Regions from separate parts of the Pseudomonas sp. MWU12-2319 genome, predicted to be linked through region 1. Evidence: riboswitches for the same ligand, from Rfam matches in the RefSeq annotation. Region 1 holds a riboswitch; each other region holds the start of a gene.
What was found. Region 1 has a riboswitch for cobalamin ahead of cobO (cob(I)yrinic acid a,c-diamide adenosyltransferase). Riboswitches for the same ligand answer to the same signal wherever they lie in the genome.
Positions count from the first base shown of each region.

Region 2: linked by a shared signal. The riboswitch ahead of M5C01_RS04980 (CbtB domain-containing protein) and the one ahead of cobO (cob(I)yrinic acid a,c-diamide adenosyltransferase) in region 1 are both predicted to bind cobalamin.
Region 3: linked by a shared signal. The riboswitch ahead of cobW (cobalamin biosynthesis protein CobW) and the one ahead of cobO (cob(I)yrinic acid a,c-diamide adenosyltransferase) in region 1 are both predicted to bind cobalamin.

Region 1 is NZ_JALJES010000019.1:51,990-62,539, forward strand. Features, by position in the region: gene purM (phosphoribosylformylglycinamidine cyclo-ligase) at 1-778, opposite strand, end outside; gene M5C01_RS26375 (DUF2066 domain-containing protein) at 1,158-2,222, shown strand; gene M5C01_RS26380 (AI-2E family transporter) at 2,272-3,345, shown strand; gene hda (DnaA regulatory inactivator Hda) at 3,470-4,174, shown strand; gene M5C01_RS26390 (NlpC/P60 family protein) at 4,386-5,021, shown strand; gene M5C01_RS26395 (C40 family peptidase) at 5,254-5,790, shown strand; gene M5C01_RS26400 (class I SAM-dependent methyltransferase) at 5,815-6,477, shown strand; gene M5C01_RS26405 (hypothetical protein) at 6,487-7,065, opposite strand; gene M5C01_RS26410 (N-acetyltransferase) at 7,372-7,836, shown strand; gene M5C01_RS26415 (hypothetical protein) at 7,870-8,043, shown strand; cobalamin riboswitch at 8,171-8,392, shown strand; gene cobO (cob(I)yrinic acid a,c-diamide adenosyltransferase) at 8,475-9,086, shown strand; gene M5C01_RS26425 (cobyrinate a,c-diamide synthase) at 9,083-10,441, shown strand; gene bluB (5,6-dimethylbenzimidazole synthase) at 10,438-10,550, shown strand, end outside.
Region 2 is NZ_JALJES010000002.1:492,569-503,118, forward strand. Features, by position in the region: gene M5C01_RS04965 (PLP-dependent aminotransferase family protein) at 1-1,281, shown strand, start outside; gene yghX (YghX family hydrolase) at 1,561-2,448, opposite strand; gene metE (5-methyltetrahydropteroyltriglutamate--homocysteine S-methyltransferase) at 2,653-4,941, shown strand; cobalamin riboswitch at 5,039-5,172, shown strand; gene M5C01_RS04980 (CbtB domain-containing protein) at 5,206-5,418, shown strand; gene M5C01_RS04985 (CbtA family protein) at 5,434-6,165, shown strand; gene M5C01_RS04990 (threo-3-hydroxy-L-aspartate ammonia-lyase) at 6,300-7,271, opposite strand; gene M5C01_RS04995 (RidA family protein) at 7,326-7,724, opposite strand; gene M5C01_RS05000 (PAS domain-containing protein) at 7,813-8,439, opposite strand; gene M5C01_RS05005 (cation:dicarboxylase symporter family transporter) at 8,486-9,817, opposite strand; gene M5C01_RS05010 (LysE family translocator) at 10,227-10,550, opposite strand, start outside.
Region 3 is NZ_JALJES010000010.1:98,101-108,650, forward strand. Features, by position in the region: gene M5C01_RS17510 (glycoside hydrolase) at 1-971, shown strand, start outside; gene M5C01_RS17515 (glycosyltransferase family 4 protein) at 975-2,267, opposite strand; cobalamin riboswitch at 2,356-2,575, shown strand; gene cobW (cobalamin biosynthesis protein CobW) at 2,670-3,737, shown strand; gene cobN (cobaltochelatase subunit CobN) at 3,741-7,514, shown strand; gene M5C01_RS17530 (AAA family ATPase) at 7,527-8,552, shown strand; gene M5C01_RS17535 (VWA domain-containing protein) at 8,588-9,199, shown strand; gene M5C01_RS17540 (hypothetical protein) at 9,362-9,625, opposite strand; gene M5C01_RS17545 (sigma-54 dependent transcriptional regulator) at 9,986-10,550, shown strand, end outside.

The DNA.
Region 1 (10,550 bases):
GCGGGATGTTGTCGAGCAGGCCGCCGCCGGTGATGTGGGCCATGGCCTTGACCGCGCCGGTGTCCTTGATCAGCTTGAGCAAGGGCTTGACGTAGATACGGGTCGGCGCCATCAGCAGGTCGGTCAGCGGCTTGCCGTCGAGCTGGATGGTTTCGATGTCGGCACCCGACACTTCGATGATCTTGCGGATCAGCGAGTAGCCGTTGGAGTGCGGGCCGGAAGACGGCAGGGCGATCAGGGCATCGCCGGCGGCGACTTTCGAGCCGTCGATGATCTCGGCCTTTTCCACCACGCCGACGCAGAAACCGGCCAGGTCGTAGTCTTCGCCTTCGTACATGCCCGGCATTTCAGCGGTTTCGCCGCCTACCAGGGAGCAGCCGGCCAGTTCACAGCCGGCGCCGATGCCGGTAACCACCTGGGCGGCGGTGTCGACATTGAGCTTGCCGGTGGCGTAGTAGTCGAGGAAGAACAGCGGTTCGGCCCCGCAGACCACCAGGTCGTTCACGCACATGGCCACCAGGTCGATACCGATGCTGTCATGCTTGTTCAGGTTCAGTGCCAGGCGCAGCTTGGTGCCGACGCCGTCGGTGCCGGAGACCAGGACCGGCTGCTTGTAACCGGCCGGGATCTCGCAGAGGGCGCCGAAACCGCCCAGGCCGCCCATGACTTCCGGGCGCGCAGTGCGCTTGGCCACGCTCTTGATGCGTTCGACCAATGCTTCACCGGCGTCGATGTCTACACCGGCGTCCTTGTAGCTCAGGGAGGGTTGCTTGCTCATGATCCAGGCCTTTAGGGGGGATTCAGGGGGTATCGACCGGCAGCGGTTGGGTCTCATGGGGAACACGAACGGGTTCGGGTTTCCTGGGAGGCCGGATGCTCGCCGGTCTGCGAAGGCGCGCGATTTTATCAGGCTTGGGCAGCAGCGGCCATCCTCGGGCCGACGGCAGGGTCATATCGTGTTAAAAAAATCCCTGTACGCTCGTGCTGGCCGCAATTGACGTGGCTGTATAAGGTATAGCCCTTGACCCGCGATCTTTATGACGGGGAAAAACTTTTCAGCGATTGTGTGAATAATGGCACTGCACCGTGGTCCTAAACCTGTCGCCTTGTATTCACGCGGTCTTTACCTGCCGCTTTCTGTCCGTCGGGAATTTTTCATGCGTCTGATCAAATTATTGAGTGCCGGCTGTCTTTCCCTGTTGAGCCTGGTGATCCACGCGCAAACCCTGAATGGCTTGTACCAGGTACGGGAACCGGTCGGCAGCCAGACCCCGGATGAACGCAACCAGGCCACCCAGCGTGCCCTGGAAACCCTGGTATTGCGCCTGACTGGCGATCCCAAGGCGCTGCAGAACCCCGGCTTGGCCGAAGTGCGCAAGGACCCGCAGCAAATCATCAGCCAGTACGGTTACGACGCCGGGCCGCCGGAAAGCCTGCAGGTGGATTTCGACCCGGTGAGTACCGACCGAGCCTTGCGCGGTGCCGGGCTGGCGCTGTGGGGCAGTAACCGACCGGCGATTCTCGGTTGGTGGCTGAACGATTCGACCGAGGGCTCCAACCTGGTCGGTGACGGTCAATCGGCCGCCGAGCCGTTGCGTCGGGCGGCGCAACACCGTGGCCTGCCACTGCGTCTGCCGTTGGCCGACCTGAACGAACAGATCGTCGCCACGGCGAAGAACCTCGAAGGCAGCGATGCCTCGCCGTTGCACGACGTGTCCGAGCGCTACGGCGCCGATGCGCTGCTGGCGGTGCATGCCCATGAAGAGGGCGGGCAGTGGCAGGCCAAATGGCGCTTGTGGCTGGGCGACCAGAAAGAGCAGGGCACGGCCCAGGGCGCCGACAGCGCCGCGTTGGCGGATGCGGTGCTGTTGGCGGTGAGCGAACGCCTGGCGCCGCGTTTTGCGGCCAAGCCCGGGGTGGCGACTGAACAACGGCTGGAAGTGCAGGGCATGACCCTGGAGCGTTACGCGGCCCTGGAACATTTGCTCGAACCCTTTGGCGGTCGGCCACAAAGCGTGGACGGCGACCGGATCATCTATCAGGTCAACGGCAGTGCCGAACAGCTGCGCGCGCAACTGGGGCTGGCGAAGTTGCAGGAGATCCCGGCGGGCGAAGCCTTGCCGGCGGTGACGGCCAACGCGACGCCAGTCTCCCCAGGCGCCCCGGCCGCGGCACCTGTTGCACCTGTACCTGCGGCGGCGCAGTTGCGTTTCCGTTGGTAGGTTTTCGGTTCTATTGAATTTCTTTCTATATATAAGGCAGAGGTCGTCCATGACCGACACACGTCGATGGTTCTGGTTGGGCGCGGCGATCCTGCTGTGCGTGTTCGTGTACCTGTTGCACCCGATACTCTCGCCGTTCCTGGTGAGCCTGCTGCTGGCCTATATGTTCGACCCGCTGGTCGACCGCCTGGAAAAACTCGGGATGTCCCGGACCTGGGGCGTGGTCTCGGTGTTCGCGCTGTTTATCCTGGTGTTGATGACCTTGCTGCTGGTGCTGGTACCGATGCTGGCCAAGCAGTTCTTCCGCCTCTATGAACTGGCGCCGCAGATGCTCGACTGGCTGCAGCACACCGCTCTGCCCTGGGCCCAGCACAAGTTCGGCCTGGCCGACGGTTTCTGGAAGTTCGACAAGGTCAAGGCAGCCATCAGTGAGCATATGGGCCAGACCGGCGACATCGTCGGCGTGGTGCTGTCCCAGGCGACAGCTTCCAGCCTGGCACTGATCGGCTTCGCGGCGAACCTGTTGCTGGTGCCTGTGGTGAGTTTCTACTTGCTGCGGGACTGGGACCTGATGACGGCCAAGATCCGCAGCCTGCTGCCCCGTGACCGCGAGGCGCAGATTGTCTCCCTGGCGGGCGAGTGTCATGACGTGCTGGGGGCGTTCATGCGCGGCCAGTTGCTGGTGATGCTGGCGTTGGGGGGGATCTATGCCGGTGGCCTGATGCTGGTCGGCCTGGAATTGGGCCTGTTGATCGGCCTGCTGGCCGGGCTGGCGGCCATCGTGCCTTATATGGGCTTTGTGATCGGCATCAGCGCGGCGATGATCGCCGGCCTGTTCCAGTTTGGCGGTGACCTGTACCCGATGATCGGCATCCTCGCGGTGTTCATGATCGGCCAGGCCCTGGAGGGGATGGTGCTGACGCCGCTGCTGGTCGGCGACCGCATCGGCCTGCACCCGGTGGCGGTGATCTTCGCGATCCTGGCCGGGGGTGAACTGTTCGGTTTCACGGGCATATTACTGGCCCTGCCGGTGGCCGCGGTGATCATGGTGCTGGTGCGGCATATGCACGATCTGTACAAAAGTTCGGACATGTACGGCGGCCGGGAAGACCCCGATCTCTGAAGAGCGCACGCAAACCTTTGATTTTGCTTGTGGTCTGTTGCATTGTGCACCCAGCCTCACGGGTATAAACTTTGCAGACTTTACACAGAGGCCACTAACGGTTCCCGGTAACCGTTCAGTCAGCATGAAACCGATTCAGCTGCCCCTAGGTGTGCGTCTGCGTGATGACGCCACCTTCATCAACTACTACCCAGGCGCCAATGCCGCTGCACTCGGCTATGTCGAGCGGCTATGCGAAGCCGACGCCGGGTGGACCGAAAGCCTGATCTACCTCTGGGGCAAGGACGGCGTGGGGCGTACCCACCTGTTGCAGGCAGCGTGCCTGCGCTTCGAGCAGATGGGGGAGCCGGCGGTGTACCTGCCGTTGGCGGAGTTGATGGACCGTGGGGTCGAGTTGCTCGACAACCTCGAGCAGTACGAGTTGGTGTGCCTGGACGACCTGCAAGTGGTCGCCGGGCGCGCGGATTGGGAAGAGGCGCTGTTTCACCTGTTCAACCGTCTGCGTGACAGCGGGCGACGCCTGCTGATTGCCGCCTCGACTTCGCCCCGTGAACTGCCGGTCAAGCTGGCCGACCTGAAATCGCGCCTGACCCTGGCGCTGATTTTCCAGATGCGCCCCCTCTCGGATGAAGACAAGCTGCGGGCTTTGCAACTGCGTGCTTCAAGACGCGGCCTGCATTTGACCGACGAGGTAGGACATTTCATCCTGACCCGTGGTACTCGCAGCATGAGCGCCCTGTTCGAATTGCTCGAACGGCTCGATCAGGCCTCGTTGCAGGCCCAGCGCAAGCTCACCATACCCTTTCTAAAAGAGACCCTGGGCTGGTAAAACCGGGGCTTTCAGCGCGTTTTCGCCAAATTCCAGACGTCACAAAACCCACGCCGGAAGCTTTCTTTCGGGCGTGTGGGATCCGTTTGGGTATTAAGTCCTTAGATGTTTTCAAGAAACGACCGAGTCACATCCTGTCCCATAAAATTTGCAAATGAGGGTGATAGAGGGCATAGTCGCGTTTCCTTACAAATCAGCCACGGTCGTGCCCATGCTAAATCGCTTCGCACCCCTCGTGCCTCTCGCACTTGTTACCCTGTTGTTCGGTTGCGCGGCGCATACGCCGGTTTCGCAACAACAGGTCGATAATTCGGTCAAAACCGCCTCGGTTTCTGGCGTCAAATCCTCGGCCGTACTGGACGATGAGCTGGCCACGGAAAAAGAACTCGCCGAGTTCGCCGACGGCAAGCCTTACCGGTTGCCTGTCCTTGCTGACAGCATTCTCGAACGTGGCATGTCCCTGATCGGTACCCGTTACCGTTTTGGCGGCACCAACGAGAGCTCCGGCTTTGACTGCAGCGGCTTCATCGGTTATCTGTTCCGTGAGGAAGCCGGGCTCGACCTGCCGCGCTCCACCCGTGAGATGATCAACGTGAAGGCGCCGCTGGTTGCACGCAACAAGCTCAAGCCGGGTGACCTGCTGTTCTTCGCCACCAATGGTCGTCGCGGTCGTGTCAGCCACGCCGGGATCTACCTGGGGGATGACCAGTTCATCCACTCCAGCAGCCGCCGTAGCGGTGGTGTGCGGATCGACAGCCTGGGCGACAGCTATTGGAGCAAGACCTTTATCGAAGCCAAGCGCGCCCTGGCGATGGCTCCCACTACGGTCACCGCCAGCAACCGGTAATCACTTGGACGTTTTCAGCGCCATCGGCCTGGTTGATGGCTAAAAGCCAGGTTCCAATGCCAGGCAAGCTGTACAAAAAACGTCCGAAGTTAAAGTGATACTTGAAGTTTGGCGTATAGCCGCTAGAATCCTGACATATTGTTGAGTATCTGACCGCGCGAGCCCTGCTTGCGCGGTTTTGATTTCTCTACGCCACGGCAGAGAAAGCCGCATTCAGTCAGGATTTCTGCACATGTCGACCACGGCCCGTATTGCCTTGATTGCCTTCACCGCATTGCTCGGTGCCTGTGCCGGCCATGCGCCGCCGCCGCCAGCGCCGGTGGCTCGTCCCGTGGTGTTCGCCTCCCCGCAACCCTCCTCGCCAGAAGCAGAAGACGTGCTGTTCCGCGCCTTGGGCCTGGTCGGCACGCCCTATCGTTGGGGGGGCAACACACCGGACTCGGGTTTTGATTGCAGTGGCCTGATTGCCTACGTGTATCGCGATATGGCGGGCATCAACCTGCCGCGTTCGACCCGCGAGATGATTGTGATGCGGGCGCCGAGCGTGCCGCAGAACGCCTTGCAGACCGGCGACCTGATCTTCTTCGCCACCAATGGCGGCTCCCAGGTCAGCCATGCCGGCATCTATGTCGGTGAAGGCCGTTTCGTCCATGCGCCGGCCACTGGCGGCACGGTGAAACTGGACAGCCTGTCCAAGGCCTATTGGCAACACGCCTACCTGAACGCCAAACGTGTGTTGCCGGCCGGGCACCTGGCGAGCAACCCTTAATCACCGAGTTACCGCGAGGTTGTCATGACCGCTCGCACCCTCAAGCTGGACGATGCCCTCTACGGTTATCTGCTGGACGTTTCCCTGCGCGAAACGCCGTTGCTCAAGCGACTGCGCGACGAAACCCAGGCGCTGCCCATGGCGCGCTGGCAGGTGGCGCCTGAGCAGGGCCAGTTCCTCGCGCTGCTGGTCAAGCTGACCGGCGCCCGACGATTGCTCGAAGTCGGCACCTTCACCGGCTACAGCGCCTTGTGCATGGCCTCGGCCTTGCCGGAGGGCGGTAGCCTGCTGTGTTGCGACATCCCCGGGGACTACAACGCCACTGCGCTGCGCTACTGGCGGGAGGCGGGCCTGGCCGAACGTATCGAGTTGCGCCTGGCGCCGGCGCTGGAGACCCTGGCGCAGTTGGAGCAGCAGGGGCAGGGCGGGCAGTTCGACCTGATGTTCATCGATGCCGACAAGGCCAATTACCCGGCGTACCTGGAAAGTGCCTTGCGCTTGTTGCGCGCGGGCGGCCTGGCGATTTTCGACAACACGCTGTGGAGCGGTCGGGTGCTGGAAGTGAATACGCAAAGCGCCGACACCCGGGCCATCCAGGCGCTGAACCGGGCCTTGAAGGATGACGCGCGGGTGGATCTGTCGTTGCTGCCGTTGGGCGATGGTTTGACTTTGTGCCGTAAGCGTTAGGGGGCCTGTTCAGGCCTCCTTGAACAGCAGGGCGATGCCGGGGTGATACTGGCCGGCTTCGTTGTGCAATTTGCGATAGGCGTAGGGAAAGTACCAGGCCACGGCGCAGCTGTTGGCTTTTTGCAGGTCGTCGACCATATCTTGCAGGTCTTCCGGGCTGGGGCTCTGCTGCGGTTTGAACGGCGAGACGAACAGGCAGCCGAGTTTCAGGTGATGGGGGTGGCTGATCTTTTTCGCATCGCTCGCCACATCCAGCAGGGCCGGCATAGGGTTCAGGTTGTTGACCTTGGGCCAGCGTTGCGTGGCCTGGATATAGACCGACTCCTGCGCGGTGGATATCTGCAGGTCGCAGCGTCCGCTGCGGTCACCGTCTTCGATCTGCTTCTTGGTCGGAAAATGCTCCAGGCTGACCATTTCCGCGGCCCAGGCGGCTACCGACAGCAACCCCAGGTTGGCCCGTTCATTGAACCAGTAGGGCGCCTGACCGTCACCGAGGAGTTGATTGTAGCGATCAATGCATTCAGGCCAGCGTTCCAGGGCGGGACGCAGGAATTCCAGTTTCGGATTGTTGATGATCAGGCCTTGCATGGGACTACCCTTTATTTATTGTTGGTCGGGTTGTGGCTATTTGATATCACCTTGGTCAACGTAGCACAAATTCTGGCGCCGGTTTTTTGATCTTGGTCGGGGTTTGGAGGAGCGCTCGGCTTTGAGCTGGCTGTCGCACCCAGTGACACATCAGCTATGCAGATAAAGAAATCTATCTGTAGTCTTTGGGAGTCGTTATCTATTGCGTTATGCGCTTTAAGTCCAAGCGAAATGAGTAGAGTCCCCAAGTTCAATAGCCTCAAGTACGAGGTTTTTCGATTCCAGGCGAGGCGTCTTGCTTATCAGATGTTCGCCAGTGACCCTGAGTGCATCGCTGCCGGTATCGACACCCGTCAGGTTCGGTTTGAGCCGATCGATCACTGCGCGATAGCGGCGACGGAGCATTGGGGCGCGCGTGCAACTCTCTATCCATGGGAAGAAGTGAGAAAGTGGAAACGGACCGATCTGAAAGGGTTTGACCTGGCATTGTGGTTCGGTCCTGAGTTGTGCGGTTTATGCTATGCGACGCCAAGGAAGAGTAGGATTTGTATAAAAATCATTCTCTTGGAGGGGCGGGGCGACAAAACGCATCCTCTGAAAGGTCTGGTTGCATCCTTGTCCCTGTCTGCCGTTGATTTCTATGCTCGCATGCTCAAATGCAAGGAAATTGAGGCGCAAGACCCGGCAAAGGGAGCTATCGCCTTGTACAAGGAGTTGGGGTTTGATTTTGGCGATGACGGTCGCCTTGTGATTTCTGTAGCGGGTCATTAAGATCTCTTTAATTGTCAAGACACAGAGGTGTCTATGAAAACGACTAAAAACGCTGCGAAAGCGGCCATGATTGCCAAATTCACCACTGAAGCCATGTCGTTGGCTGCTGTGGGTTTTTCTGAAAATCAGCGTCGTTTTCTCAAGGTCGGTTTGAACCGTGGCAAGGAACTCGAGCCTGCTGGTGTGCTCGCGGGGGCTCGCTCCTGACATTGGCTCCAACTACCGACTTTGGCAAAAGGCTTCCTCCCAAATTGTCTACAAACGCCCCGCCTGGCCCGGGGCGTTTGCTTTTCTGACACCGGCTTTATTTGACGCTCCACCCCCAACCCTCTAACCTTCGCCGATTGTTTCAGGTGCTCTGTGGCGAACCGCCGACAGGGTGAAACAGGGAAGCCGGTGAGCCCTTCGACAGGCGCGATTCCGGCGCTGCCCCCGCAACGGTAAATGAGTCAAGACCGCGCCTTGAGCCACTGTGTCCTGCGACATGGGAAGGCGCGCGGTCCCGCGAATACGCAGCTCATGAGCCCGGAGACCGGCCTGATCCATCCCACAGCGTCACGGCGGGCGATGCTGGACGGCCCCGGCCGCGTTTTTTCCTGCCCCCCGTTTGCCTTATCCAGCCCCAACGGAGAGCTGCCATGAACGAATCCCCCGATCGCGACGAACGTCACCTGGCGCGCATGCTGCGCAAAAAGGCCGTTATCGACGAGCGTATCGCCAGTGCCCCGAACGAATGCGGCCTGCTGCTGGTACTGACCGGCAACGGCAAGGGCAAGAGCAGCTCGGCCTTCGGCATGCTCGCCCGGGCCATGGGCCATGGCATGCAGTGCGGCGTGGTGCAATTTATCAAGGGACGCAACAGCACCGGCGAAGAGCTGTTCTTCCGGCGCTTCCCCGAGCAGGTGCGCTTCCATGTGATGGGCGAGGGCTTTACCTGGGAGACCCAGGATCGCCAGCGCGATATCGCCGCCGCCGAAGCCGCCTGGACAGTCTCCCAGGAAATGCTCCGTGATCCGAGCATCGGCCTGGTGGTGCTCGATGAGCTGAATATCGCCCTCAAGCACGGTTATCTGGACCTCGACCAGGTGTTGACCGACCTGCAAGCCCGTCCGCCGATGCAGCACGTGCTGGTCACCGGCCGCGGCGCCAAGCCGGAAATGATCGAGCTGGCCGACACCGTGACCGAAATGGGCCTGCTCAAGCATGCGTTCCAGGCCGGGATCAAGGCCCAGAAGGGCATCGAACTATGAGGCAAACGCGTCATTGCCCGGCGGTGCTGATCGCCGCGCCGGCTTCCGGCCAGGGCAAGACCACGGTGACGGCGGCCCTGGCGCGCCTGCACCGCAATCAGGGGCGCAAGGTCCGGGTGTTCAAGTGCGGCCCGGATTTTCTCGACCCGATGATTCATGAGCGCGCCAGCGGTGCGCCGGTCTATCAGCTGGATTTGTGGATGGTCGGCGCCGAGGAAAGCCGCCGGCTGCTCTGGGAAGCGGCGGGCGAGGCCGACCTGATCCTGATCGAGGGTGTCATGGGGCTGTTCGACGGCACGCCGTCGAGCGCCGATCTGGCCCGACATTTCGGTGTGCCGGTGCTCGGAGTCATCGACGGTACGGCCATGGCCCAGACCTTCGGCGCCCTGGCCCTGGGGCTGGCGCGTTACCAGCCGGACCTGCCGTTCGCCGGGGTGCTGGCCAATCGCGTCGGCACCCTGCGTCACGCGCAGTTGCTCGAAGGCAGCCTGACCGAAGGCCTGCGCTGGTACGGCGCGCTCTCCCGGGAAACCGGGATCGAGCTGCCGAGCCGCCATCTCGGCCTGGTGCAGGCCAGTGAATTGAATGACCTGGACAGGCGCCTGGACGCGGCCGCCGAGGCCCTGGCTGGCAGTTGCGAGGTCGCATTGCCGCCGCCGGTGGCCTTCGAGGCGCCCGATCCGCTAGCCGCCGAGCCGCTGCTGGCCGGTGTGCGCATCGCCGTCGCCCACGACGAGGCCTTTGCCTTCATCTATGGCGCCAACCTGGACCTGCTGCGGGCCATGGGCGCCGAGTTGCGGTTTTTCTCGCCGATCCACGATCAGGTCTTGCCCGAGGCGGACAGCCTTTACCTGCCCGGTGGTTATCCGGAGCTGCATCACCTGGCCCTGGCGCAGAATGCCCCGATGCTGGCGGCGATCCGTGCCCACCACCAGGCCGGAAAGCCCTTGCTCGCCGAGTGTGGCGGGATGCTCTATCTGCTCGATGCGCTGACCGATGTCGAAGGACAACGCGCCGAACTGCTCGGATTGCTAGCAGGTGAGGCGACGATGCAGAAGCGTCTCGCGGCCCTGGCCTTGCAGGCGGTGGAGTTGCCGGAAGGGCTGTTGCGCGGTCACACCTATCATCATTCGTTGACCACCACGGTGCTCGAGCCGATTGCCCGGGGCCTGAGCCCCAATGGCGGGCGCGGCGCCGAGGCGGTGTATCGCCAGGGGCGGATGACCGCCTCTTATGTGCATTTTTATTTTCCGTCCAACCCGCGGGCGATTGCCGCGCTGTTGGCACCGGATACCCACTCTGCCAAGGCCGGCGCACTCTCGGAGCGCGCGGACTTACCCGCGCGGAGGCCATGACCGACAACGCTTTTAACCCTGAAGAACGCGCGGCGGTCTACCGTGTCATCGGTGAACGCCGCGATATGCGCCACTTTACCGGTGGCAGCGTGGCGCCCGAATTGCTCTC
Region 2 (10,550 bases), on a different contig from region 1:
CGTTCGGGGCGCTTGCCGCCTGGCGCTCGGCTGCCCACCCATCGCCAGTTGGCCGCCACCCACGGTCTGGCCCTGGTGACGGCCAGTCGGGTCTATGGGGAGCTTGAAGCCATGGGCCTGGTCAGCGGGGAAACGGGGCGCGGCACCTTTGTCCGGGAGACGTCCCTGCCTTCCGGCCTGGGCATCGACCAGCCCGACGTTACCCAGGGGATGGTCGATCTCAACTTCAACTATCCCTCGTCGCCGGGGCAGGCCGAGCAGTTGCGCACGGCCTTGCGCCAGTTGGCGTTGTCCGGCGACCTGGAGTCCTTGCTGCGCTACCACCCCCATGCCGGGCGCCTGCACGAGCGGGCAGCGGTCGCCCGTCACCTGGCGGCGCGTGGGTTGAGGGTGACGGCCGAGCAGGTGCTGATTGTCAGCGGTGCCCAGCATGGTTTGACGGTGATCCTGATGGCGTTTCTGCAACCCGGGGATGTGATCGCCGCGGACGCCTTGACCTACCCCGGATTCAAGGTGTTGGCGCAGGCCCTGCACCTTGAGATCGTGCCGATTCCCGTTTCCGACCAGGGGCCGGATCTCGATGCCCTGGAGCAGCTCTGCCGCAGCCGTCCGGTGCGTGCCGTCTACAGCATGCCGACCCTGCACAACCCGATGGGCTGGGTGATGGCGGCCGATCAGCGCGAACAGTTGGTGTCGATTGCACGTCAGCATGATCTGTTGATTATCGAGGACGCGGCCTACGCGTACCTGGCGGAGAAAGCGCCGCCGCCGTTAGCCGAGCTGGCGCCGGAAAGGACGCTCTACGTTTCCGGTCTGTCCAAGAGCGTGGCCGCCGGTTTGCGGGTGGGGTTTGTCGCGGCACCGATATCGCGGGTAGCGGCGTTGGAGCGCACCATCCGGGTGACCACCTGGAACACGCCGGGGGTGTTGACGGCGATTGCCACCGCCTGGATCGAGGATGGCACCGTTGCCCGGCTCGAGGTGCAAAAGCGCAAGGATGCCCAGGCCAGGCAGGCCATGGCCGACGAGTTGTTGGGCGGCCTGCACACCGTTCGCCATCGGTCTTCGTTCTTTCTCTGGCTGCCCCTGCCGGAAGAGGCGCGGGCTGATCAGATCGCCATGGCGCTGATGCGCGAACAGATTTCGGTGTCCACCGCCGAGCCTTTTGCGACCTCCGTGCAGGTGCCGCATGCGATCCGCCTGGCCTTGGGTTCCGTGGACATGGAGACCCTTCGGGTGGCGCTGGTGAAAGTGCAGCGGGTGCTCGGCCCGCTGTTCTGATCCGTATTTTTCATCGTCATCTGCCTCTGTAATGTATTCGGCCCACGACCGACAATGAACCTACGGATCAGCCTTGTGCAGATGCCCGGGGTTACGGCCTGTTATGCCGGGCCACGACCTCTGTTTGCTCTGCTCCGTAAACTCATTACGCACTCCGCGTTATGCGCTGACCTTATAGTCGAGGAGGCCTTATGGCCAAGATGGCGATGTTCCTGGGTGGATTTCTCATACTGACAATTGCGATTGGCCTCCTGGCCACGATTTCTCCGACATAACCCCCTAGACCAGATAGCGCCGGAACCACCCCAGGGTCCGGTCCCAGGCCAGCTTGGCGGCCGCCTCGTCGTATCTCGGTGTGGAGTCGTTGTGAAAACCGTGGTTAACCCCGGCGTAGATATGCGCCTCATAGACCTTGCCGGCGGCTTTTAATGCCTGCTCATAGGCGGGCCAGCCGTCGGTGATCGCCTTGTCCAGTTCGGCGTAGTGCAGCAATAGGGGCGCCTGGATCCGCACCACTTCCTCGGCCTTTGGCTGGCGGCCATAGAAGGGCACCGCGGCGCTGAGTTCCGGATAGGCCACGGCGGCGGCATTGGCGACCCCGCCGCCATAGCAGAAGCCGGTGATGCCGACCTTGCCGGTGGTGCTGTCGTGGTGCATCAGCCATTCGATGGCAGCGAAAAAGTCATTCATGAGCTTTTCCGGGTTGACGGTCAGTTGCAGCTCCCGGCCTTTTTCGTCATTGCCGGGATAGCCGCCGACCGATGACAGGCCATCCGGGGCCAGGGCGATAAATCCGGCCTTGGCCACCCGCCGGGCAACGTCTTCGATATAGGGATTGAGCCCACGGTTTTCATGCACGACCACCACAGCGGGCACCTTGCCGCTGGCCTTGGCCGGACGCACCTGATAGGCACGCACTTGCCCGTTGCCCTTGGGGGAGGGGTAGGTGATGTATTCGGCGAGGATGTCCGGGTCGGTAAACGGCACCTGTTCGGCCAGCGCATAGTTCGGGCTCAACGCCGCCAGCAGGCTGCTGGCGGCGAGGCCACCGAGGGTGAACTTTGCCGCACGATCAAGAAACTCCCGGCGGTTGATCTTGCCGTGGACATAGTAGTCGTACAGCTCAAGCAGTTCAGGGGCAAAGTCTTTCGCGGTGAGACGTTCCATCTGGGCGCTACCTTTCGAGTGGTCCGGGTTACGGCCCAGTGTAGAACCTAAAGGCGGGTATTCGGGCTTGAGCGGCTTTCATATGGGTAATATTGATTTATGATCATGAGTGAAACTTGTGATCATCAATATTAAAATGAGTTTGTCTCAGTATGTGCTGAATGTCGACAATGGCTCCCATCAAACATATTGGAGTTTTTTGTCATGGCACTGGCCCATTCCCTAGGATTTCCGCGCATTGGCCGCGACCGCGAGCTGAAGAAAGCTCAAGAAGCCTTCTGGAAAGGCGAACTGAACGAAGCGGGTCTGCGTGCCGTGGGCAGCGAGCTGCGCAAGGCCCACTGGGACCTGCAGAAGAAAGCCGGTGTCGAGCTGCTGCCGGTCGGCGACTTCGCCTGGTACGACCAGGTGCTGACCCACTCGCTGATGTTCGGTGTGATCCCGGAGCGTTTCCGTCCGCACGACGGCAAGACCTCCCTGCAAACCCTGTTTGGCATGGCCCGTGGCGTCAGCGACAGCTGCTGCGGCGGTGCCCATGCCCAGGAAATGACCAAGTGGTTTGACACCAACTACCACTACCTGGTGCCGGAGTTCAGCGCCGACCAGCAGTTCCAGCTTGGCTGGGACCAACTGTTTGAAGAGGTCGAAGAGGCACTGGCACTGGGTCACAACGTCAAGCCGGTGGTGATCGGTCCGCTGACCTACCTGTGGCTGGGCAAGGCCAAAGGTGGTGATTTCGACAAGCTCGATCTGCTCGATCGCCTGTTGCCGCTGTACGGTCAGATCTTCCAGCGCCTGGCGGCCCAAGGCGTCGAGTGGGTGCAGATCGACGAGCCGATCCTGGTCCTGGACCTGCCGCAGGAATGGAAAAACGCCTTTGAGCGGGCCTATAACCTGATTCAGCGCGATCCACTGAAGAAGCTGGTTGCCACCTACTTCGGTGGCCTGGAAGAGAACCTCGGCCTGGCGGCCAATCTGCCGGTCGACGGCCTGCACATCGACCTGGTTCGTGCCCCTGAGCAATACCCGACCATCCTCGATCGTCTGCCTGCTTACAAGGTACTGTCGCTGGGCCTGGTCAACGGCCGTAACGTCTGGGGTTGCGACCTGGAAAAAGCCCTGGCGGTCTTGCAACACGCCAATGAGCGCCTGGGCGATCGCCTGTGGGTCGCGCCTTCCTGTTCGTTGCTGCACAGTCCGGTCGACCTGGGCCGTGAAGACAAGCTGGACGCCGAACTGAAGAGCTGGCTGGCCTTTGCCGTGCAGAAGTGTGAAGAAGTTGCGATTCTGGCCCGTGCGATCAACGAACCCGAAGCGGCTCCAGTCCTGCAAGCACTGGCCAGGAGCCGTGCGGTTCAAGCCAGCCGTGCCGCCTCGCCGCGCATCCACAAGCCGGCTGTGCAGGCTCGTGTTGCCGCGATCACCGCCAAGGACAGTCAGCGTCACTCGTTGTTCGCAACCCGTATCGAGAAGCAGCGCGCCGGCCTGAATCTGCCGCTGTTCCCGACCACGACCATCGGTTCGTTTCCGCAAACGGCGGCCATCCGCCTGGCGCGTCAGTCGTTCAAGCAAGGCAAGTTGAGCGAAGCCGAATACACCGAAGCGATGCAGAGCGAGATTCGCCATGCTGTCGCGTTCCAGGAGCGCCTGGGCCTGGACGTGTTGGTGCACGGTGAAGCCGAGCGTAACGACATGGTCGAGTACTTCGCCGAGCAACTCGAGGGTTATGTCTTCAGCCGCTTTGGCTGGGTCCAGAGCTACGGTTCCCGTTGCGTGAAACCCGCGGTGATCTTCGGCGATCTGAGCCGTCCGAAAGCCATGACCGTGGAGTGGATCCGCTACGCCCAAGGCCTTACCGACAAAGTGATGAAGGGCATGCTGACCGGTCCCGTGACCATGCTGATGTGGTCCTTCCCCCGTGAGGACGTGTCCCGTGAAGTGCAGGCTCGTCAACTGGCCCTGGCCATTCGTGACGAAGTGATGGACCTGGAAACCGCTGGCATCAAGATCGTGCAGATCGACGAAGCGGCGTTCCGCGAAGGTCTGCCGCTACGCCGGGCGCAATGGCAGCACTACCTGGACTGGGCCACCGAGGTCTTCCGTCTGTGCGCGTCCGGTGTGCGTGACGAAACCCAGATCCATACCCACATGTGCTACAGCGAGTTCAACGATGTGATCGAGTCCATTGCGGCCATGGATGCCGACGTCATCACCATTGAAACCTCGCGTTCGGACATGGAACTGTTGGAGGCGTTCGAAGCCTTCGCTTACCCGAATGAAATCGGGCCGGGCGTCTACGACATCCACTCGCCACGGGTTCCGGATGCTTCGGAAATGGCCAACCTGCTGCGCAAGGCCGCCCAGCGTATTCCCGCCGAGCGTCTGTGGGTCAACCCGGATTGCGGTCTGAAAACCCGTGGCTGGCCGGAAACCGAGGCTGCCCTGGTGCATATGGTCAGCGCCGCCCGCCAACTGCGTGCAGAACTGGCGTAATGCGCTAAGCCCTGCGCCTGAAGTACCTGCCGGAGTCTGTCAGCGTGCTCCGGCTTTTTTATGGCTGCTGTCAGCCGGAGTGCGTACACTGCCGGGGTTCTATCGCTTTTTCACTAGAGCGTTTTACAACTCGTTCAGAAACAGGAAGCCGGTTGAAATCCGGCGCGGTCGCGCCACTGTATTCGTCTGTTTATCAGGCGTAAGCCAGACCCTGTTTCTCCAATCCGTAATCCGTACTGGGACGCGTCTTCCCTGGAGGTTCATATGGCTTATAACGCTGCTACGCAGACCGATGTTTCCCTGCCCACCATTCCGTTGGGCGAAATCCTTCCCTGGGCCATTTTTGGCGGCCTGCTGTTGATGCTGGCGATTTATTTCGTCGGTGCGGAGCAGGGCGCGACGGCTTTGTTCAAGGGTATGTATGTCCACGAATTCGTGCACGACGGACGCCACCTGCTTGGTTTCCCCTGCCACTGATTCAAGGAACATGACATGACCGGTCAATTATTGATTCGCGGCATGCTGGTGGGCTTGCTCGCCGGCATTCTTGCCTTTGGCTTTGCCAAAGTGTTTGGTGAGCCGCAAATCGACAAGGCGATTGCCTTCGAAGAGCACATGGCGCACATGCACGGTGATGCTCCGGAAGAAGAGGAACTGGTGAGCCGCGAGGTGCAGAGCACGTTCGGTTTGTTCACCGGTGTGGTGGTGTACAGCGTTTCCCTGGGCGGGATCTTCGCCCTGGTGTTTGCCTATTCCCTCGGGCGTGTCGGCAAGATCGGGCCGCGTGGCCTGGCCGCGCTGCTGGCATTGGCGGCCTTCGTCACGTTGATTCTGGTACCCGGGCTGAAATACCCGTCCAATCCGCCGTCAATTGGCGATCCGGAAACCATCGCGCAGCGCACCAAGCTGTTCTTCCTGATGTTGCTGGTGTCGGTGATTGCGGCGGTGATTGCGATCAATGCCGCGCGTAAGCTGATCCCGGCCCTCGGCATCTGGAGCGGCTCGATCCTGGCGGTGGGGTTGTACATTCTGATCATGGCGGTTGCCGGTGCTCTGTTCCCGACCATCAATGAAGTGCCGCAGGCTTTCTCGGCGGTCCTGCTGTGGAAGTTCCGCGTGGCCTCCCTGGGCATCCAGCTGGTGCTCTGGACCACCGTAGGCCTGACGTTTGGCTGGTTGGCCGAGCGCAAGCTGAATCTGCCCGGGTTCTCCACCCGCGCCTGAAGTTGAAGAGCGGTGCCGTGCAAACGGCACTGCTTGAACCCTGTCATCCCTCTGTTCCGCCACTTCCAGAGCCTTGCCAGTCAATGCGCGAGCGGCTTACCGGCGCAACCGACTCGCAACGTCAGCGTTAAAGGCTACGCCAGCAACCGGGCGTACCGATCCAGGTCAATATTGCCTCCGCTCACGATCACACCGACACGTTTACCTTCCAGCGCCTTGCCCATTTCACGTACAGCGGCCAACCCCAAGCATCCGGTCGGCTCCACGACCATCTTCATGCGCTCGGCAAAAAAACGCATACCCTCGATCAACTGGGCATCCGTGACAGTCAGGATGTCATCAACGTCGCGGCGAATGATTGGGAATGTATAGTGCCCCAGATGCTGAGTCTGGGCTCCGTCTGCCAAGGTGTCCGGTGTGTCGATATGTACAATTTCGCCCCTGCGAAACGACTGTTGACCGTCATTCCCCGTCTGCGGCTCGACACCGTAAAGTTTACAGTCAGGTGACAGTGCGCGGGTTGCCAAGGCAGCTCCCGCCAACAGTCCACCGCCACCGAGACAGACGAATAGCGCGTCCAGCGGGCCGGTTTCTTGCAGTAACTCCAGGGTCGCCGTCCCTTGCCCAGCGATGACATCCGGGTGGTCATAGGATGGGATCAAGGTGTAGCCATGCTCCTCAGCCAGGTTTCGACCAATGGCTTCGCGGTCCTCGCTGTAACGATCATAGAGCACCACACTGGCTCCGTATTCGCGTGTCGCTGCCATTTTCGAGGCCGGAGCGTCATGGGGCATCACGATGGTCGCGGGAATACCCAGGATACGTGCAGACAATGCGATGCCTTGGGCGTGGTTACCGGAAGAAAATGCCACGACCCCGGCCTTGCGTTGGCGCTCGTTGAAGCGAGCTACTGCATTGAACGCGCCGCGGAACTTGAATGCGCCCATGCGCTGATAGTTCTCGCATTTGAAAAAAACCTCTGCACCCAGTTGTCCGTTCAGCGTACGTGAGGTCAGCACCGGAGTGCGATGAGCGTGGCCCTGGATACGTTCGGCGGCGTCAAGGACGTCTTGATAGGTAGAGAGCATCAGCTGCGTCGTGGTCATGGGGGCCTCGCTTTTTGATATGAGAATTTTTAGACGTGTGTGCAATTAATACGCTTATGCAGTCGCCGCAAGTGCCATGGCTTCCACCTCTACGGCTGAACCAAAATGCAATTGAGCCACTCCCGCAACGGATCGTGCGGGGCGGTGATCACCTAACCATTGCTCGTAGAGCCGATTGAAAGCTGGCCATTGATCAATATCGGTAACATAGACGCGTACCTGCACTAGGCTGTATTTGTCGATGCCTGCCCGGACTAGACAATGTTCAAGATTGCTCAGGACCTGCCGAGTTTGTTCCTCGAAACTCTGGTCTGCCAATGCCTGTCCCGCGGAATTGATAGGTAATTGACCAGAAATAATCACAAATCCACCGGCGATACAAACATGAGAATAGTGCCCCGCAGGAGGGCGGATGGAGCTGCTATTGGCGCATTGGATAGCGGGATTAAGCATGGCGATACCTTTATTCAGGTCGAGGAGAACCAGTCCCTCACTTGGGCAAAAACTTTCTGGCCTACTGTCGGTACGAGACCGGCCAGGGTTATTTCACGTAGCTATAGGCCGCCGCGCGGGACACGCCCAAATGCTGGGCGATGACCTCCATTGACTTGCGTACTTCCAGATAACCGGTGTCCTTCAGTTCGCGAAGCAGCAAACGTTTGTCTTCGGCCTTCAGTGCGCGTGGTGTCGTAGCCTGACGCGCGGCGAACTCGTCGATACGCTGGCGAATGGCGTCAGCATTGCTGGTGTCCAGGTTTTCCGTAACACCATTCTTGACCACGTTGGTGAATTGCCCCATCGCGCTTTGCATGCTCTGGAACAGACTCAAGTCCAGGTTCATGCACAGTGCCGCGACATACCGGCCGTTCGAGTCCTTGATCCCTATTGAGGTGCTCTTGGCCTGCCGACCATCAGGAAAGCGGTTGGCATAGTTGGCGATCACTTGCGGATAATGCGCATCAGCAATGCGAGCCAGGCCGAGCTCCGTTGCCGGATCGCCTACCTGGCGCCCCGAAAGGTTGTTGTGAATCGTATGAATGGCGTGACTGGGGTCTTGCAGGTCATGTACCACCACTTCGCAAAAAGGCGCGAATGTTTCACCCAGCCCCTGTGCAATCTGCCCCAGTTGCTTGAGGATATTGATGGACTCGTCGTTTTTTGCGCTCATGGTGCAAGCTCATGCCGGTGATGAATGGATAGGTTCAGATAACTATTCAGGCGACCGGATTGGACGTTGGGATGGAATCTGACGTCGACTGAAACATTAGACCTGACTCTGTCCGCGCGGCGTGCGCCTGGTCATCGCCGTTGCGTTGCCCCATCCATCGGGCGATAGCCATGGTCGCGACCCCGTTACCTAGAACGTTGGTGAGTGTGCGCATAGTGTCCATCAAGCGGTCGACACCCAGAATCAGGGCAAGGCCAGCTAATGGGATGTCTGGGAACATCGTCAGGGAAGCGGCCAGTGTTACGAAGGCTCCTCCGCTCACGCCAGCAACCCCCTTGGAGGTCAGCAGAAATACCAACAATAACGACAACTGCTCAGACCAGCCCAGATCAAGTCCAGCTGCCTGAGCAATGAACAGAGCCGCCACTGTGAGATAAATGGATGACCCGTCCAGGTTGAATGAATATCCGGCGGGCACTACAAATCCGGTAACGTTCTTGCTGCAACCCGCTTCCTGGAGTTTGGTCATTAAACCCGGTAGCGCCGCTTCCGATGAGGTTGTTGTAAAGGCGATAATCAGTTCCTTGTGGATAAGCTTGATGAACCTCCACAGGCTGAATCCGGTGAGCCGCGCAATACTGGCGAACACCAGCAGAATCATCAACGTACACCCCAGATACACCAGACCGATCATCTTGATCAGTGGCAGTAGTGCCGCAAGTCCGAATTTTCCTATCGTAAATGCTACCGCGGCAAAGACACCGATAGGTGCAAAACGCAGAATAACACTGACCACCTTGAAGCTGACTTCAGTCCACAAACGGAGATTTTCTGCCAGGGGTTCGGCACGTTCACCCAGTGCAAATAATGCATAACCAAACAGCAGCGCGACCAGCAGGATCTGCAACATCGCTCCACCCGCCAGCGCATCAAGCACAGTTTTGGGAATGACATTAAGCAAAAAGTCGACTGTAGACAACGCCTGGCCGGCTTGAGCAAACGATGCCACGGTTGCAGCACCATCTGCCGGGATCGATAGACCTGCGCCCGGTTTAAAAACGTTACCCAGCAGCAATCCCAACACCAGCGCTATGGTGCTGATAACCTCAAAATATATCAGTGTAACGACGCTCAGCCGCCCAAGACCTGCGCCTTTCCTGATCTGAGAAAGCCCGCTGGCTACGGTAAGAAATACGATTAGGCCTGCGACCATTTTAATCAGTTTGACAAAAGCACTGGCCAGCGGATTGAGCTGTGCGGCGAAATGCGGCCAGATAATTCCTATGAAGGTGCCAAGCAGCAACCCAATGAATAACTGGAAGGTCAGCGAGTAGATCAGTGGTGAACCTGTGTTTGCAGCGGATGAAGGTGTTGACATTACAGCACTCCAATCAGGGTGGCAGAAGTCAGAAGTACGTCGATACGGCGCTGCTTATTGTTCTGAGCAGCCTCTCTTGGGGGGGGACAAAATATCTAAAAATAATCAAAATGTCCAGATTCTGGATGTTATATCTTGAAAAAATGGCTGGACAGACGGTGGTTGGGCCTGAGTTCAGGAAAGCTGACAGTCCGATTTTTCAACAGCGTCTACCCATAACGGTCGTTTGCTGATTTTTGTGGTACAACCATCCGCCTGAAAGATACAGAAAAACCTGGCACTCAGTGGCTGCCGTAACCAGGCGTTATAAAGCATGTATTCTTCTGATGAAATTGCCTGTGTTGCGAAATAAAAAGTCGCCTGGATGGATTCGGAGTTTTATATTTTGGAGCGGGCAGGGCCGAGTATTTTACACGCTGTTGATCATTAAGTTAACGTTTATGGAGAGAATCAGTGCGGCTGAGAAGCAGATAAACACAATGCCGCCAACTCTATTGATGATCAAAAAGCCTCTGCCAAGAGATATTTTTTGCCGGGCTGAGGTGGTGATATATCCATAGGCGAAGTGAATCAAGAATACCAGTGCGCAAAATGTGGATGCCAGTAAGGTGAATTGAGGTGCGAACGGTTGCTCTGCTTTTATGAATTGCGGAAAAAGAGCCATGAAAAAAACAATTGGCTTGGGATTGAGCATCGAAACGAAAAACCCCTGCCTGAATCGGGCTGTCACACT
Region 3 (10,550 bases), on a different contig from region 1:
TGCAAGCCAGTTGGGCGACCGCGAAGATGGGCGATGAACTGGTCGCCGCCGGTTATACCGACGAGCAGGGCAAGAAAGTCCAGGGCTTCAATGGCCGTGGTGTGTTCGTCAATCCGCGCAGCGTCGAGGCCTATGCCCGGCGGCGGATCAGTGCCGTGGCGCGGGCGGGGCGCCTGAACAGCTACTTTCTTGATGTCGATGCCGCGGGTCCCGAGTTCAGTGATTACACGCCGGGTCGGGAAACCAGCCAGGCGCAGGATGCCGAGGCGCGCCGCCGGCGCCTGGCGTATCCGGTCCAGGCACTGGACCTGGTCACGGGCAGCGAGGGCGGGCAGGCCTTCTACGCGCCGATCATCGCCTTCAGTCATGGCATCGCCACCCAGCCCTTTGCCTGGATGGACGCGGATATGCGCAAGAACAAGCGCTCGCGTTATTACCTGGGCGGTTATTGGCCGCCGGAAACCCCCAACCTGTATTTCAAGGCGGTCCCGCTCAAGCCGGAGGTGGCGCGCTTCGTGACGTCGGCCGAGTTTCGCCTGCCGCTGTACCAGATAGCCCTGCATGACAGCCTGGTCAGTACCCATCACTGGGAGTACGGCTCGCTGAAGTTCTCCAGCGAACGTGATGTCACGGCCTTGCTGCAGTTGCTGTACATGGTGCCGCCGCTGTATCACCTCAACGATCAGGTGATTTCCCGTGACCTGCCGCTGATCAGTGCCTACGACAAGGTGTTCCGGCCCTTGCACGAGCGCCTGTTCAGCCAGGCCATGGACGATTTCCAGGTGTTGTCCGGGGATCGCCTGCTGCAACGCTCGACCTTTGCCGACGGCACGCTGATTACCGTCAACTTCTCCGTCAGGCCCAGCCGCACGCCGGAGGGCCGGCAACTGCCTCCGTTGTCGGCCCATGTAGTGGTGGCCGGCGAGCCGGCGCAACTGATCGAGATCCGCCAGCTCCTCGGTGCCTCCTGAGGCTCAGTCGACGCGGTTCTTCGCCTCGATCCACTGGGACATGTACTGGGTGCTCTTGTGGTGATGGTGGCGCAGCATCGCCCCGGTGAAATTGTTCCGACGGTGGGCCGCCAGATCCTCGCGGCAGGCCTGGATCCGGGCAATCAACGCCGGGCCGTGGACCTGCCGCTCATAACGGGCGGCGAGCAGCACCTGGCCGTTGGCCTGGGCCTGCTGCCACGGCGCACGGTCCTGGTAGAGACGCACGGCCGATTGCGCCAGGGCGACGGCGCTGGTTTCGATGGCGCCGGCCCAGGGCAGCTCACCGTGCATGGCTTCGGCGCCGATGGGGGTGGTGACATTCGGTGTGCCGCAGAGCATGGCGTCGACGATCTTGCCCTTGATACCGGCACCGAAACGCAGCGGTGCCAGACACACCCGTGCCGCCGCCATGACCTGCAAGGCATCCTCGGCCCAGTTCATGATGTGAAAGCCCTGGGCGGGGTTGTGCAGCGCGGTGGCCTTGGGCGGGGTGTAGGCGCCATAGATATGTAACTGGGCGGTGGGCAGTTGCTGGCGGATCAGCGGCCAGATCGTGGTCTTCATCCAGAGCACGGCATCCCAGTTCGGCGCGTGGCGGAAGTTGCCGATGCTGAGAAAGTGCGCGCGCTCATCGAAATCGCGGTAGGCCGCCGTGGGCGTGTCGATCATCAGCGGGCACCAGTGCAGTAGCGCCGCCGGGACCTTGAACTGCTCGATCAGCAACTGCGACTCGACATCGGAAATCATTAGGTTCAGGTCCGAGCGGTAGATGGCGGCGATTTCCCGCTGGGCCTGATCGGTCGCGCTCATCTGTTCGAACATCTGCCGCTGGTCGGGGGCGAACAGGGTGCTGAAGTCATTCAGGTCCTGATCGTCTTTCAGACGTGCCTTGAGCTGTTGCTGGCGGGCATCGCGCAGACTTTGCAGGTCGGCGGTCTCCAGCACCCGCAGGGCCCCGGGACAGTGTTTTTCCACGCGCCAGCCGAACTGCTCTTCCATCATGAAACGGTCGAACAGCACCACGTCGGGTTGCAGGTCGGCGACAAAACTGTCGAAGCTGCTGTTATTGAGCTCGATGCGACATTCCTCGATGCCCAGGCTCGCCAGGTCGGCCTTGTGTTCGCCGATAACGGCCGGGCTGGCGAAGGTGATGCGCCAGCCGACCTCGAGAAAGCTTTCGAGGATCTGCATCATGTGCCCGCCGGCGGCCGACGAGCGCGGTTCCGGCCAGACATAACCGATAACCAGGACCTGGGTGATGTCGGTGGCGTTCATAACAGGATTCCTTGAAACGGGCAGGGCGGGAAAAGGGGCGCAATTAAACCACAGCGGCGCTCGCGATTGACCTGCCCCGGCGCACTGCGTAGCCTTGCAGCTTCGAGGTTCTTCGGCGTTCGGCCGAAGCTAAGAAGGGAACGCGGTATGCCGCGGCTGCCCCCGCAACTGTAAACGGTTCGATAGCCCTGCAATGCCACTGCCTACGGGCGGGAAGGCGCAAGGCCCGGCCGGTTCGCCTGCTTTCGAGAGCAAGCGCGACCGCCAGACCGTAAGCCAGGAGACCTGCCTCGTCACCGTTTCTCACTACAACCGGGCGGGGTGATCCGGTGGCGAACGCATCCGCGCCCAAGGGCCGCGGTTCTCGTCCCGTATGCCCGCCACTTTGCCAAAGGGCATCCGATGAAAACACTGGCCAAGCTTCCCGTCACCATCGTCACCGGCTTTCTCGGCTCGGGCAAGACCACCCTGTTGCGCCATATGCTCGACAACGCCCAGGGCCGCCGCATCGCGGTGATCGTCAACGAGTTCGGCGAACTGGGCATCGACGGCGAGATCCTCAAGCAGTGCTCCATCGGCTGCAGCGAAGAAGAAGCCAATGGCCGTGTCTATGAACTGGCCAACGGCTGCCTCTGCTGCACGGTCCAGGAAGAATTCTTCCCGGTGATGCGCGAACTGGTGGCGCGCCGTGGCGACCTCGATCATATCCTTATCGAAACCTCCGGCCTGGCGCTGCCCAAACCCCTGGTACAAGCCTTCCAGTGGCCGGAAATCCGCAGTGCCTGCACCGTCGACGCGGTGATCACCGTGGTCGACAGCCCGGCCGTGGCCGCCGGCACCTTCGCCGCGTTCCCGGACCAGGTGGATGCCCAGCGCAAGCTCGACCCGAACCTGGACCACGAATCGCCGCTGCACGAGCTGTTCGCCGACCAACTGTCCAGCGCCGACCTGGTGATTCTCAACAAGGCCGACCTGATCAGCCCTGAAGACCTGGCCCGGGTGCGCCTGGAAGTGGCCGAGGAGCTGCCGCCGGCAGTGAAGGTCATCGAAGCCAGCAGCGGTCGCCTGCCCCTGGACGTGCTGCTGGGCCTGGGCGCCGGTTCCGAGGAGCATATCGACGGTCGCCACAGCCACCATGATCACCACCACGACGATGACGATCATGACGACCACGATCATGATGCCTTCGACTCGATCTCCCTCGAACTGCCGCAAGCCGATGAAAGCCTGCTGCTGGACGCCCTGACGCAATTGGTGGTCAAGCACGGTATCCTGCGGGTCAAGGGTTTCGCCGCGATCCCGAACAAGCCGATGCGCCTGCTGATCCAGGGTGTGGGCACTCGTTTCGACAAGCACTTCGACCGTGCCTGGAGCGCGGACGAGCCACGTGTCACCCGCCTGGTGCTGATCGGCCAGGAACTGGATGCCGCGCTGCTCGAATCGACCTTGCGCGCCGCGCTGACTGTCTGACCCATGCATCTGCTCAGGACCCAGCCCGGCGGTTTTGTGTCGGATGACAATATCGCCGACCTGGGGCAAACCCCCGCCGAGCTGGTGATCCTCTGCAGCGGCGATTCAAGCCTGGCATTGCTCGCCGAAGCGGCGCGGCAACTGCCTGAAAATTACCCCAGTCTGCGCCTGGCCAACCCCATGCAGGTGCAGAACCACGCCTCGGTCGACCTCTATTTCGACCAGGTGCTGCAACACGCCCGGGTCATTCTGTTGTCTCTGCACGGTGGGATCGGTTACTGGCGCTACGGTATCGAGCGGTTGGTGCAACTGGCCGAGCGCGGGGTGACCCTGATCCTGGTGCCGGGGGACGACCGTCCGGACCCGGAACTGAGCGACCTGAGCACGGTGCCCGCCGAGGAAGGCCGGCGGCTCTGGCATTTTCTGCGCCAGGGCGGCATGGGCAATGCCCTGGACCTGTATCGCTGTCTCGCCAACCTTTGGTTGGGGCGCGACTACTCCTGGGCCGAGCCGCAACCCTTGCCGCGCACGGCGATCTATCATCCTCGTCATGGCAGTGTCGGACTGCCTGCCTGGCGCGCCGACTGGCAGGTCGGGCAACCGGTCGCGGCGGTGCTGTTCTATCGCTCGCACTTGCAGGCGGCCAATACCGCCTTCGTCGATGTGTTCTGTCAGCGCTTGCAGGCGGCAGGGCTCAATCCCTTGCCGATTGCCGTGGCCAGTCTCAAGGAGCCCGCGTGCCTGAGTGTGGTGGAGGATCTGCTGGACGAGGTGGCGGCCGCGATCATCCTCAATACCACCGGATTTGCCCAGTCCAGCCCCGAGGCTCCCCATCTGCGGCCGTTTCGCCGGGATATCCCGGTGATCCAGGCCATCTGCGCCCAGGACAACGAGCCCGGCTGGCAGGCCAGCGAGCAGGGCCTCGGGCCCCGCGACCTGGCGATGCATATCGCCTTGCCGGAACTGGACGGGCGCATCATCAGCCGGCCCATCAGCTTCAAGGACCTGGCCTGGCGCAGCGAGCGCAGCCAGAGCGATGTGGTCTGCTACCGTGCCCAGCCCGAACGCATGGATTTCGTTGCCGAACTGGCCCGTCGCTGGATCGATCTGGCACGGCTGCCCAATGCGGACAAGCGCGTTGCCCTGATCCTCGCCAACTACCCGACCCGCGATGGGCGGATCGGCAACGGCGTGGGCCTGGATACCCCGGCGGCGGCGCTGAATATCCTGCGGGCGCTCAAGGAGCAGGGTTATCCGTTGAGCGAGGATTTGCCTGGAAGCGGCACGGCGCTGATCCAGGCCTTGCTCGGTGGTGTCAGCAACGATCTCGACAGCCTTGACCTGCGGCCGTGTCACCAGAGTATGGCGCTGGCTGATTACCAGACGATGTTCGAGCACCTGCCCGAGGCCAATCGCCAAGCGGTCATGGCGCGCTGGGGCCGGCCGGAACAGGACCCGATGTTCCGTGGCGGGCGGATGATGGTCGCCGGGCTGCGTTTTGGCCTGACCTTCGTCGGCATCCAGCCGGCCCGGGGTTATCAGGTCGATGCCAGCGCGGTCTACCATGACCCGGACCTGGTGCCGCCCCATGGCTACCTGGCGTTCTATTTCTGGCTGCGACACACCTACGGCAGCCATGCGCTGATCCATGTCGGCAAGCACGGCAACCTGGAGTGGCTGCCGGGCAAGGGCGTCGGGCTGTCGCAGCAGTGCTGGCCGGATGCATTGCTGGGGCCATTGCCGAATATCTATCCCTTTATCGTCAACGACCCGGGCGAGGGTGCCCAGGCCAAGCGCCGCACTCAGGCCGTGATCATCGATCACCTGATGCCGCCGTTGACCCGAGCCGAAACCTACGGACCGCTGCGGGATCTGGAGTTGCTGGCTGACGAATACTATGAAGCTCAATTGCTCGACCCACGGCGTGCCCGCGAATTGCAGCGTGACATTCTCAAGCTGGTCCGCGAGACGCAGATCGACCGTGAACTGCAACTCGACGCGGGCCTGGACAGCGATGCCGACGCGGCGATCTGGCTGCCCCGGTTGGACACCTACCTGTGCGACTTGAAAGAGTCGCAGATCCGCGACGGCTTGCATGTGTTCGGCGAATCGCCGAGCGGGCGCCTGCGCATCGACACGCTGCTGGCCTTGCTGCGGATTCCCCGTGGCGACGGGCGCGGTGCCCAGTCCAGCCTGTTGCGGGCCTTGGCCAAGGCCTTTGAAATGGGCTTCGATCCGTTGGACTGCGCCCTGGCTGAACCCTGGGCCGGACCTCGGCCCGAGTCGTTGCAAAGCGTCAGCGAGGAAACCTGGCGTACTGCCGGTGACAGCCGCGAGCGCCTGGAACTGTACGCAGGGCAACTGATCGAGCGGGCGTTGCAAGCCGGGATCGATTGGCCGGACACGGCGTTGTGGGCCGATGTGCGGCTGATCATCGATGGCTTGCTGACGGTGGTCGCCCCGCGCCTGGATGCTTGTGGTCCGGCGGAGATGAACGGCCTGCTCGATGCCCTGGCGGGTCGCTTCGTGCCGGCGGGCCCCAGCGGCGCGCCGAGTCGCGGACGCCTGGACGTATTGCCCACCGGGCGCAATTTCTTTTCCGTGGATGTGCGCAATCTGCCGACCACCACCGCCTGGCGCATCGGCTTTCAGTCGGCCAACCTGATTCTCGAACGGCATTTGCAGGACCATGGCGACCATTTGCGCCAACTCGGCCTGTCGGTCTGGGGCACGGCGACCATGCGCACCGGCGGCGACGATATCGCCCAGGCCATGGCGCTGATGGGCGTGCGGCCGGTGTGGGCCACGGGCAGCCAGCGGGTCGACGATTTCGAGATCCTGCCCCTGAGCTTGCTGGACCGTCCGCGGGTCGATGTGACTTTGCGGGTCTCCGGTTTTTTTCGCGATGCCTTTGCCAACCTGATCCGCCTGTTCGACGCGGCCGTGCAGGCCGTGGCGGCGCTGGACGAACCGGCGGATATGAACCCGTTGGCTACCCGGGTCCGCGCCGAGCGCGAGCAGTTGCAGGCCGAAGGTCTGGATAAGGAACAGGCGGCCCGTCAGGCCGGCTGGCGAATTTTCGGTGCCAAGCCCGGGGCCTATGGCGCCGGGGTGCAGAACGCCATCGACGGGCGCTTGTGGCAGAGCCGCGAGGACCTGGCCGAGGTCTACCTGAACTGGGGCGGTTATGCCTATGGCGGCCAGGATGAAGGCACGGCGGCACGTGGACAGTTCGCGCAACGCTTGAGCCAGGTCCAGGCGGTGCTGCAAAACCAGGACAATCGTGAGCACGACCTGCTCGATTCCAATGATTACTACCAGTTCCAGGGCGGCATGCTGGCGGCGGTGGAAACCCTGCGCGGTGAACAGGCCGCCAGCTATCATGGCGACCACAGCCAACCGGACCTGCCGAAGATCCGCACGCTCAAGGACGAGTTGAACCGGGTGATCCGCTCGCGGGCGGCGAATCCGAAATGGATCGACGGGGTCAAGCGCCATGGCTACAAAGGTGCGTTTGAGCTGGCGGCGACCGTCGATAACCTGTTTGCTTTCGATGCCACCACCGGCCTGATCGACGATCACCAGTACGCCTTGCTGGCCGATGCCTATCTGCTGGACCCGGACACCCGTGACTTTGTCCGCGAACATAATCCGGCGGCGCTGCGGGATATGACCGAGCGCTTGCTGGAAGCCCAGCAACGCGGGTTGTGGAGCGAGCCCGGCGAGTACCGCGAGGCGCTGGAAAACCTGCTGCTGGATATAGAAGAAGATTCCTGAGGTGTGCAAGCCATGAGCGATACCCCGCATTTCCCGCTGTCGGCCGTGGTCGGCGCCGACGACCTGAAACTGGCGCTGTGCCTGACGGCGATTGACCCGAAGATCGGCGGCGTGCTGATCGAGGGCCCACGGGGTATGGCCAAGTCGACCCTGGCCCGTGGGCTGGCGGATCTGTTGGCCAGCGGGCTGTTCGTCACCTTGCCCCTGGGGGCGACGGAAGAGCGGCTGGTGGGCACCCTTGATCTGGACGCGGCCCTGGGCGAAGGCCGGGCGCAGTTTTCCCCCGGCGTGCTGGCGAAGGCCGACGGCGGGGTGCTCTATGTCGATGAGGTCAATCTGCTGCCCGATCATCTGGTGGACCTGTTGCTGGACGTCGCCGCCAGTGGCGTCAATCGGGTGGAGCGTGATGGTATTTCCCATCGGCACTCGGCGCGGTTCGTATTGATCGGCACCATGAACCCGGAGGAGGGCGAGTTGCGTCCGCAACTGCTGGACCGTTTCGGCCTCAACGTGGCTCTCAGCGGCCAGCCGCAGCCGAGCGAACGGGGGCAGATCATCCGTCGACGCCTGGACTTTGATAGCGACCCGCAAGGTTTCTGCGAGCAGTGGGCGCCGGCGCAGGAGGCCTTGCGCGAGCGCTGCCGCCAGGCCCGGGCACGCCTGCCGGAGATCGCCCTGGATGACCGGGCCCTGGAGGCGATTACCGAACGCTGCTTTGCGGCGGGTGTCGACGGCATGCGCGCCGACCTGGTGTGGTTGCGTGCCGCCCGGGCTCATGCGGCCTGGCGCGGTGCCGGGCAGATCTCCCCGGAGGATATCGAGGCGGTGGCCGAGTTTGCCTTGCGCCATCGTCGTCGCGAAGGTGTGCCGCCAACCTCGGCACCGGCCTCGAATCCGGGGGCGGCGCCCCAGTCGGCAAGCGAGCCCGGCGAGGGCCAGGGGCAATGGGGTGAGCTGCCGGCCCAGGCCTTGCCGGTGGGCGCGCGCCGGGAAATTCCGAGCTGGCCAAAAAAGCCCCAGGCATCCGCCCTCGACTGAAACCGGGGGCGGATGCCAGGCCTCGGTCAGGTCGTTTGTCCGCTGGGCGTCAAGGCGTCAGCAGGGCTGGTGATAGCGGTGCGATCAGTTGGGTGGAAACCTTGCTGGCCGGGCGCCCGCGTCTGCGCAAGGACCTGCGCTTTCGTCCGCGCAGCCGCTCGCCCCATGAACTGTGGCTGGTGATTGTCGATGCTTCGGCGTCGACCCGCCGGCACCATGCGTTGAGTGAGGCCAAGGGCTTGCTGGCGCAGGTGTTTGACGATGCTTATCGGCAGCGGGCGCGCCTGGCGTTGATGACTGCCAGCGGTGATCGGCCCAAGTGGCAGCTTCAGGGTTTGAAAGCTTCGAGTGATTTACGCGGTTGGCTGGAGGACTTGGGAGCAGGGGGCGGAACGCCTTTGCAGGCGGCGCTGGCGCAAGCGGCGGATTGGTTGGCCAAGCGGCAGAAACGCTTTGCGGCTGAACAGCAGCGGGTGCTGTTGCTGACGGATGGGCGTTTGAAAGCCTGGTCGGGCTTGCCGGTCTTTAACTGCCAGGCGTTGCTGGTGGACCTGGAAAAAGGTCCGATCCGCCTGGGACGTGCCGTGCGGTTGGCGGCGGAACTGGGCGCGCAGTATCGGCATATCGAAGAGCTTTCGACACCCTGAAAGACACTGCGATCGTGCGGGAGAACGCGGTCAACTGTAGGAGCAGAGCTTGCTCGCGAACCGCTGCAAGCGGCCATACACCTTGGAGCTACGGCGCCTATGAATCCGCCTTCGCGAGCAAGCTCTGCTCCTACAAGGTTTTGCGTGTTTTCTGGAGCGCTATCAGGCCGACAATGTCCACGGCTGCAGGTCGTAGCCTTTCTGGCTCAACTCCGCACGGGCCTGTTGCAGCAGGCTGACCAACTGCTCGGAGTCGGAGTAGGCGCTGCAAGGAATCTGCTGGCGACCGATGCTGTTGTTGGTCCGGTCGATCACGGTCAGGCTCAGTTCGCCTTTGTCTTGTGCCACCCAGGCAACACATTGGAATGGCTTGAGGGCCTGGCCGGCCATCAGAAGTGCTTCGTTCATACGGAGCGGGGCGTTCATGGGTTTTCTCTCAAGTATGCCCAAACAATTTCGCTGGACCGTCGGTTTGGGCTCACCGTTTCGGTCGGTTACTTGTACTGATGTCCGATCGCGGGCATCAGGTCACACAAGTCATAAAGTTTTTTTCACTTTCTTTCATATACTCAGTTCAAGCCCCGGTATGGCCATGTCCGCTCCGCCAAACCAGTAGCGGTGGCCCGAAGGCTCTGGCTTGCAGCTTTCCGGATCTATGGCTTATGCATCGGCAAAGTTATAACCAAACGGTACAAGCCTGCGTCAAGTTCTTGCTAGTGTTACAGGCAGGTTTGCCAACTGCTTGTTTCTAATAAATATTTAAAACTCTGGCGCCAAGGATCAGTCATGCAAGAAGCGGTTCCGCTCAGACGCCTGCTGGTGGTTGATCCCTGCGATGATTGTCATCGCCTGTTACCTGGCTTGCGCACCGTCGGCTGGGATGTCGACAGTTGCAATCTGGACGCCGCCCTCGACCGTTCCTGCGATGTCGGTCTGTTGCGTCTGCAACCGTTTCATCTCGAACGCCCTGAAGCGGTCAAGGACCTGATCAGCCGCAGCGGCACCGAGTGGATCGCGGTCCTCAGCCAGGAAGTGCTGCGTTTGCAGAACGTCGGTGACTTCGTATGCGAGTGGTTCTTCGATTTCCATACTTTGCCCTTCGATGTTTCCCGCGTACAGGTGACATTAGGTCGCGCCTTCGGCATGGCGCGCTTGCGCGGCCAGGGTTCGATCCATGTCGACCAGCCGGAGCACGAGTTGCTCGGCGACAGCCGGCCGATCCGCGAGCTGCGCAAGCTGCTGGGCAAACTGGCGCCCACCGAGTCGCCGGTGTTGATCCGTGGGGAAAGCGGGACCGGCAAGGAGCTGGTGGCGCGCACCCTGCACCGGCAGTCCCAGCGGCATGCCAAGC